2 regions of the Arthrobacter sp. DMZ02-1R genome follow, and region 1 is predicted to be linked to the other one. Evidence: riboswitches for the same ligand, from Rfam matches in the RefSeq annotation. Region 1 holds a riboswitch; the other holds the start of a gene.
The links. Region 1 has a riboswitch for glycine ahead of gcvP (aminomethyl-transferring glycine dehydrogenase). Riboswitches for the same ligand answer to the same signal wherever they lie in the genome.
Positions count from the first base shown of each region.

Region 2: another riboswitch for glycine. It lies ahead of lipA (lipoyl synthase); the one in region 1 lies ahead of gcvP (aminomethyl-transferring glycine dehydrogenase).

Region 1 is NZ_CM173230.1:3,874,669-3,879,020, reverse strand. Features, by position in the region: gene AC3ANQ_RS18395 (MFS transporter) at 1-1,321, opposite strand, end outside; gene AC3ANQ_RS18390 (TetR/AcrR family transcriptional regulator) at 1,405-1,944, shown strand; glycine riboswitch at 2,146-2,243, shown strand; glycine riboswitch at 2,245-2,379, shown strand; gene gcvP (aminomethyl-transferring glycine dehydrogenase) at 2,431-4,352, shown strand, end outside.
Region 2 is NZ_CM173230.1:488,511-492,862, forward strand. Features, by position in the region: gene AC3ANQ_RS02230 (anti-sigma factor) at 1-486, shown strand, start outside; gene AC3ANQ_RS02235 (methylenetetrahydrofolate reductase) at 520-1,332, opposite strand; gene lipA (lipoyl synthase) at 1,350-2,375, opposite strand; glycine riboswitch at 2,425-2,530, opposite strand; glycine riboswitch at 2,532-2,630, opposite strand; gene AC3ANQ_RS02245 (IclR family transcriptional regulator) at 2,752-3,510, opposite strand; gene AC3ANQ_RS02250 (MIP/aquaporin family protein) at 3,682-4,352, shown strand, end outside.

The DNA.
Region 1 (4,352 bases):
CAACAGGAAGAAGCAGGTGGTGCTGGTAGGACGCCGTCAGGATTGAGCCAAGGACTGCCGTGCCCAGCAATGAGCCGAGTTCGTAGCCTGTCTCGGAGATCGCCGAGGCCGCGCCGGCCTTGTCTGCAGGAACGGCGCCCAGGATGAGGTCGTTGGAGATAGTCTCCGCCGATCCAACCCCGATGGCCAGCAGCAAGAGTGCCGTCAAAAGGTACCCGGGGCCCTGGCCATGGTTGCCCAGGGCCGCCACGAGATAGCCCACGGCGCTCAACGTCAGGCCGGATGCCACCACCAGTCCCGGGCGGATCCGCTTGACCAGGGGCACCACCACCATGCCCGCCACGATGGTGGCCAGCAGTGCCGGAACCATGGCGATTCCTGCCTGCATGGGGGACCGGCCCTCCACAAGCTGCAAGTGCTGCGCGAAGAAGTAGATGAAGCCCGTCATGGAAAACAGGGACAGGACGTTGGCAATGATGGCAGTGCTGAACACCTTGTTCCCAAAAAGACGCACATCCAGCATGGGCGATGCCAAGGAGCGCTGCCTGCGGACAAAGATGATTCCCATTGCCAAGCCGAATGCCATGAAGGCTGCAGGGGCGGGGCCGAAGCCGTGCACAGCGACCTCCTTGATGCCATAGACCACCGGTGCCATGGTCAGGATGGACAGCGCGATGCTGGGAACGTCAGGCTTGCCCGGATTGCGATCCTTGGACTCGGGAATCAGGAATGGGCCGAAGGCAAGGAGGGGCAACAACAGTGGCACGGCCACCAGGAACACGGCTCCCCACCAGAAGTGTTCCACGAGCCAGCCACCGAAGATCGGCCCGAGCGCGGCACCGCCGGAGAATCCCGCGGCCCACACCGCAATGGCGAGCCGGCGGCGGTTCGGGTCCGGGAAGATGTTGCGGATCAAGGACAACGTGGACGGCATGAGCATGGCTCCGAAGATGCCCAGGCCGGCGCGTCCCGCAATGAGCCATTCGGCCGACGGGGCGAATGCGGTGGCTGCGGAAACGGCGGCGAAGCCCGTGCTGCCGATCAGGAGCAAGCGGCGGCGGCCGATCCTGTCTCCCAGGTTGCCCATGGATACCAGCAATGCCGCCAGCACCAGCGCATAGGCATCCACAATCCAGAGCAGCTGCACGCCCCCGACCTCCAGCGTCCGGGCGATTTCCGGCAGGGCAAATGTCAGCGCGGTGTTGTCTACAGCCACCAGCAGCACGGGGAACATCAAGAGCGCCAGGGCAGTCCAATCGCGCCACGGGGCGGACTGGGTGGACGGGATGCGGGGGTGCTGGGTTGTGGATGGGCTGAACATGAAGATAACTATACCGTCTGGACGGTATAGTTTCAATTTGCCGTATCGACACTGACATATCCAACTAGGGGATGATGGACACCATGCCACGAAAACCTATTGCCCGGGACGCTGTCCTGGATGCCTTTGAAGCCCTGCTGATCGAGGTGGGGGAGCGGGCTGCCACGCTCGACGCCGTCGCCAAGCGCGCAGGAGTCTCCAAGGGTGGCCTGCTCTACCATTTCCCCAACAAGGAAGCCATGATCGGCGCCCTGCTGGAACGCATGGACACACTCGCCGCAACGGATATCGAGGCGATGAAGGCGGCTCCCGAGGGCGCCTCCGCGTTCTTCATCAAGTCCTCGCTTTGGGCCGATACTCCCATGGACAGGGTGTTCGTCGCCGCCACGCGGCTCGCGGAGGTGGCGCACGAAGAAACCCGCAGGCGCTTTGCCGGGATCCAGCAACAATGGCTGGATGTGCTCGCCGAGGAAGTGGGTCCCGAGATGGCCAAGGCGGTCCGCTATATGGGCGATGGGCTCTACTTCAACGCAATGCTTGAAGGTGGTCCGGGAGCCAATGCGAGCGAGAGGAGCGCCGACGTCGGTGCGCTGCTGGCCGCCGTCGAACGCCTCCGTCACTGAGCGGTGGCCCAACTGACTCGCAGTTGTTGTCGTTTAGAGGTCGTTTAGAGGCTCCAAAACGACTACAAATGCCAGTCAGTTGGGAAAGTCGGGCGAAGTCGGTGACATCATTTGCGGACGCGAGCAGTCCATAGGACAATTGACAGTTGTGGCAGCCGTCACCGGCAACCACGATCCGATTCACACAACTGAATACGCCTTTGATCTGCGGCGGGAGAGTCCTGCAGGCAAGTGATGCAGGCGCCGTAGGAGCAAATCCTCCCCAGGAATCTCTCAGGCCCACGCACCGCCGCGGCAAGGCAACTCTGGAAAGCAGCACGCTGCCCCTGGTGTCCTAGACACTGGAACACGTTGTGCTCACCGACGGTGCAAGCGAAACAGTGCCCATAAGCACGGATTCGCGGAAACTCTCAGGTCCAATACAGAGCGGGGAGGAACCCGATTAGCTGTGGCGTACCCACGCCGCCTTAGTAATGGAGTTCCTTCGTGACGGTTAGTTCAACCTCCACCACGTTCGTTGACCGGCATATCGGCGCCCGTCGCCAAGCCGACATTGACATCATGCTCAAGTCTGTTGGTTACGACACTGTCGATTCGCTCGTGGACACCGCGGTTCCCAAAGACATCCGCCAGGACGTCGCCCTGACCCTCCAGAACGCCCTCAGTGAGGTAGAAGTTCTGGCCGAACTGCGCAAACTGGCGGCCAAGAACAAGACGGCCGTGCAGATGATCGGCCAGGGCTACTACGACACCGTCACCCCGCCGGTGATCCGCCGCAACATCCTCGAGTCCCCGGCTTGGTACACCGCCTACACCCCGTACCAGCCGGAAATTTCCCAGGGCCGCCTCGAAGCCCTGCTGAACTTCCAGACCATGGTCCAGGACCTGGTAGGCCTGCCTATCGCCAACGCCTCCCTCCTGGACGAAGCCACGGCCGTCGCCGAAGCTGTCCTCATGATGCGCCGTGCCAACAAGAACAAGGCGGCCCACGACGGCAAGACCGTCCTTGACGCCGACTGCCTCCCGCAGACCATCGCCATCGTGAAGGGCCGCGCCGAGGCGCTGGGCTTCGAAGTCGAGATCGCCGACCTGTCCCAGGGCCTGCCCGACGGCGACATCAACGGCATCGTGCTGCAGCAGCCGGGCGTTTCCGGCCGAGTGTTCGACCACTCTGCCGTGATCGCCGCCGCCAAGGAACGCGGCGCCCTCGTCACCGTCGCCGCGGACCTCCTCGCCCTCACGCTGATCACGCCTCCTGGCGAGCAGGGCGCCGATATCGCCGTCGGCTCCACCCAGCGCTTCGGCGTTCCGTTGTTCTTCGGCGGCCCGCACGCCGCCTACATGGCAGTTCAGAAGGGCCTCGAGCGCTCCATGCCTGGCCGCCTGGTAGGCGTTTCCAAGGACGACGCCGGCACCCCCGCCTACCGCCTGGCGCTGCAGACCCGCGAGCAGCACATCCGCCGCGAAAAGGCCACGTCCAACATCTGCACCGCGCAGGCACTGCTTGCCATCGTCTCCTCGATGTACGCCGTGTACCACGGCCCCGATGGCCTGAAGGCGATCGCCGAGACCGCCCACAATCACGCCCGCGCCCTCGCCGCGTCACTCAAGACCGCCGGCCTTGAGATCCTGCATGGCAGCTTCTTCGACACCGTCACTGTCCGCGTCCCGGGCAAGGCTGCCGAGATCGTTGCCGCCGCTGAGGACAAGGGCATCAACCTGCGCGGCATCGACGCTGACACCGTGGGAATCTCTGTTGACGAGACGACGACGACCGCGGTCCTCGCCGACGTCGTCGCCGCCTTCGGTGCTTCGCTCGCGGAGTCACGTGAGGGCTTCGCTCTGGAGGCCGCCGTCGAGCGTTCCTCCGATTACCTGCAGCACCCGGTGTTCAACACCCACCGTTCCGAAACCCAGCTGCTGCGCTACATCCGCAAGCTTTCGGACCGCGACCTTGCACTGGACCGCACCATGATCCCGCTGGGTTCGTGCACCATGAAGTTGAACGCCACTGCCGAGATGGAAGCCATCTCCTGGCCGGAATTCGCCTCGATCCACCCCTTCGCCCCGGATTCCCAGACCGTGGGCTGGCGGGAACTGATCGAAGATTTGGAAGCTGACCTCACGGAGATCACCGGTTACGACCAGGTCTCCATCCAGCCCAACGCCGGTTCCCAGGGCGAACTCGCGGGCCTGCTGGCCATCCGCGGCTACCACCACTCCCGCGGCGACCTCCAGCGCAACGTCTGCCTCATCCCGGCTTCCGCCCACGGCACCAACGCCGCCTCGGCAGTGCTGGCCGGCATGAAGGTCGTAGTTGTGGCCACCGCGGCCGACGGCACCATCGACCACGCGGACCTGCAGGCCAAGATCGACGCCAACAAGGACGTCCTCTCGGCCATCATGAT
Region 2 (4,352 bases), 1.5 Mb from region 1:
ACTTCCGACGCTCGCTCACTTTTGGGGGCCTTTTCGGAAACGCTCCCGCAGCCGATCCTCCTGAAAATGGCAGCGCGACGCCGGAAGTCCCGACGCCGGTGGACGGCTCTGGTGAGTGCCGTGGCCGCCGCTTGCCTCGGGCTGGGAGTCCTGGCCGGGCCGCTGCTGAACCAGCCGCCCAAGCCTGACGCCAGCTACTCGGTGCAAACGGACAACGGCCTGCAACTCACCGTGGGGCTCGTCAGGAAATCGTGGGGGACCGAGCTGCAGCTGGAAGGCCGCAGCATGCCGCTGCAAGGCACCATGTACCTGTGGGTCAAGGGCCGCGACGGCAACGAGGAATTGGCGTGCGGTTGGACCGCGACGTCCAGCGGACGCATCAAGGTGACGGGCGCGACGCCGGTCCAGCTCGCCGGGATCTCGGGCGTGGAACTGCGGGACGATGCCCAGAAGACGGTCGCGGTGATTTCGGTCCCGGGGAGCTAGGGGTCCCCGGAACCAGTCACGGCAGCCCGCCGTCTAGGCGGAGGCTGGTTCGTTGGCCGCAGGATCGGGCAGGCCCATTGGCTCCCACGTGGGCCTGTCCAGCCTGTTGAAGCTGTAGAGATGGATTCCCGCGACGCTGTCCGGGTGCGCCATGAGTTCGGAGACGAGGCTCTCCGGTGAGTACTTGTCGCCGCTGAGGAGCCGGCGGGCGAGAGTTCCCTTGCTGCTGAGGAACTTCAGGGACGTCCCGACGCCGATCTGGGTTGCCAGGGCCAGCAGCCTGGTCCGGGGAACCGCCCCGGCCACTCCGGCCCACACCGGCAGTTCCACCCCTTCGCGACGCAGGAGCGCTGTGTAATCCAAGACCCTGGGTGCGGAGAAGCACATCTGCGTGACAACGTGCTTGGCCAGATGCTGTTTTGCCAACAGGGCATCCAAGAGGTCCAGCCCGCCCACGGAAGGATGACCTTCGGGGTAGCCGGCGATGCCCGCGGAGATCCCGCCGCCGGAGTATTCGGCGATGTCCTCCAAGAGGTGAAGGCACGATTCGTAGGGGCCAGGACCCCGCGGTCCGTCTCCACCAATGGCGAAGACCTCGGTGATCCCCGCAGCTTCGCAGTCCCGGAGGATGCCGGAAAGCTGCCCCCGGTCCTCCAGCCCGCGTGCCGAGAGGTGCGGAATCACGTTGTAGCCGAGGAAGCTGAGTTTGAGGGAAGCCTCCATGGTTCGCTTGACGCCGTGATGGGGCAAGCAGGTAACGGTGAGTGTTGTGGATACAGGCACCGTGGCCTGGACCTTCTCGACGATTCCGTCCGAGGGAATGATTTCAATCCGGGTGGGGAGCATGCTGGAGTCCTTACGGATCAGGCCGTCGCGTGGTGTGCGAGGAGGGTGCTGGCTTCCTGGCGGGTGGTGCCGGAGTCCTGGATGCCGCCGGCGATGTGGGCCAGGTGGGCGGGGATGTCGCGGCCTTTTTTGCGCATCGCGGTGGCCCAGAGGCGTCCGGCGCGGTAGGAGGAGCGGACCAGGGGTCCGGACATGACCCCGAGGAAGCCGATGTCCTCGGCTTCGGCGGCGAGCTCGACGAATTCCTGGGGTTTGACCCAGCGGTCCACGGGCAGGTGCCGTTCGGAGGGGCGCAGGTACTGGGTGATGGTGATCAGGTCACAGCCCGCGGCGTGCAGGTCGGCCAGGGCTTCGGAGATTTCGGCCCGGGTTTCGCCCATGCCCAGGATCAGGTTGGATTTGGTGACCATGCCGGCGTCCCGGCCCTGGGTGATGACGTCCAGGGAGCGGTCGTAGCGGAACGCGGGGCGGATGCGCTTGAAGATCCGGGGCACGGTCTCGACGTTGTGCGCGAAGACCTCGGGGGCGGAGTCGCAGATCGCACTGATGTGTTCGGGTTTGCCGGAGAAGTCCGGGATGAGCAGTTCCACCCCGGTGCCCGGGTTCAGTTCGTGGATCTTGCGCACGGTCTCGGCGTAGAGCCAGACGCCCTCGTCGGCGAGGTCGTCCCGGGCGACGCCGGTGACGGTGGCGTAACGCAGGGCCATGGCCTGGACGGAGCGGGCGACCTTGGTGGGTTCGAACATGTCCACGGGGGAGGGTTTGCCGGTGTCGATCTGGCAGAAGTCGCAGCGGCGGGTGCATTCGGAGCCGCCGATCAGGAAGGTTGCTTCCTTGTCTTCCCAGCACTCGAAGATGTTCGGGCAGCCGGCTTCCTCGCAGACGGTGTGCAGGCCTTCCTTTTTCACGAGGTTCTTCAGGCCCACGAATTCCGGGCCCATCTGGACCTTGGCCTTGATCCACTCGGGCTTGCGTTCGACCGGGACGGCTTTGTTGCGTTGTTCAACGCGCAGCAGCTTACGGCCTTCAGGTGCCAGGGTCATGAGGAACTCCATAATTCAGGTGGCGCGGACGCGCCACGATGATTCGGTTCCTCCCCGCTCTGTATTGGACCTGAGAGTTTCCGCGCCACCCGCCTTCGCGGCTGGACGCTTGCACCGTCGGTGAGTCCGGTTGCCCGGGCTGCTTTCCAGAGTTGCCTTGCCGCGGCGGTACATGGGCCTGAGAGATTCCTGGGGAGGATTTGCTCCTACGGCGCCTGCTAAAACGTACCGGCAGGGCTCTCCCGCCGCAGATCATAAGCACGTGCCGCCTTTCGGTGACACGTCTCACATGGTATCCGGTGCCCTGACGGTGCGCAAAGAGCGGGCAGCTTCAACCGTCGTGGGTTCCTCCGCGGCCGTCTGCCCGGGCGCCAGCTTAGCGGGCACCTTGGGAGGACCATACGGAAGCTCCGAGCTCCCGTGAAATTGTCCACGCGGCGTCGCGGAGTTCGCGGACCGTGGCCTCGCTTGCCGGCCACTCGCTCGCGGAGAGCACTACAGACAAAACGGCGACGACGGTCCCGCTTTCATCGTAGACGGGGGCCGCGATGGAGGCCTCGCCAATCACCGCTTCCTCGTATTCCAACCCGAGCGCGTTCTTGCGCACTTCCTCAAGCTGGGATCGGAGGACGGCGGGGTTGGTAATCGTTTCGCCGGTAAATTCGGCCAGCGGCTTGCTGAGCACGTCATTTTCGAGCTCGGGGTTGAAGGCGAGTAGTACTTTTCCGAGAGCAGAGGCGTGGGCGGGCAGGTTGAGTCCCGTTTCCGGCATTTGCTCTGTGCCGTCGGGGCGGCGGTCGTGATGAATGATCAAAACCTCGCCGAGAAGGTTCACACCCAGTCGCGTCGCGTAACCGGTCCGTCGTGACAACTCGTGCATCCACCGCATCGCGCGAGCCCGGACGTCAAGGGTGTCGAGGTAGACGCTCGAAAGTTTCAGCAGCGCAGGCCCGAGCATGTAGCGGTTTCCGGAGCTTTCCTGGGCGACCAGCCCGTGTGCCTGTAGCGATTTCACGAGTCCGTGGACTGTGGAAGGCGGAAGCTCCAATGCGGCGGCCAGTTCGGAGATTCCGAGGCGCCTGGCGCCTTGGAGGAGCCCGAGGATTTTGGCCGCTCGGTCAATCGACTGGATCACAGCTCCACCACTCTCGCATCATCGGTTGCCTTGTCGGGCCAACAAGTTAATTTAGCCCCTTGACAGTCGGGAACCCTAAACGGCATGATTCGATATTAACGAACTGGAGTCGACAATGTCGAATCTACTCGTCGTCTAATATAACCCCGCCGTTCAAAGGAGAACTTCGTTATGGACGAAAACCGCATGTGGCAGCGGCTTGCTGCCGAGTTCCTGGGGACCGCGTTCCTCGTCTTCGTAGGCGTAGGATCCGTGCCCGCCCTCGCCATGGCCCGCGGCAATGCGCCGTTCACCGGCTCCGAGCTGGGCGTCATCTCGCTGTCGTTTGGCGCAGTTGTCATTGGCACCGTCTACGTCTTCGGTTACATATCCGGAAATCACATCAACCCAGCTGTGACAGTGGCGCTTGCCGCAACGGGAAAGTTCCCGTGGCGCGATGTGCCGGGATACCTCGCAGCCCAGGTATTCGGCGCCGTTGCAGGCTCATTCGCCATCATCGGCGTGCTCGGCCAGCGCGCCAGCGAACTGGGCCTCGGAGTGGCCGCCTATGGCGAGATCCCCGTCTGGCAGGCCTTCACCGCTGAGTTCATCGGTACTTTCCTGCTCGTCTTCACCGTGTTCGGCGTGATCCACCGCAAGGCAGCACCGGGCTTTGCCGGGATTGTCATCGGATTCATCGTGTTCGCCGCAATCATCCCCGTCGCGCCCGCCACGGGGGCATCGATCAACCCCGCCAGGACCACCGGGCCGATGCTCGTCCAGTTCCTGCTGGGCGGAACCGTTCACTGGGAGCAATGGCCTGTTTATGTTGCCGCAGAACTTGCAGCGGGCATCGCCGCGGG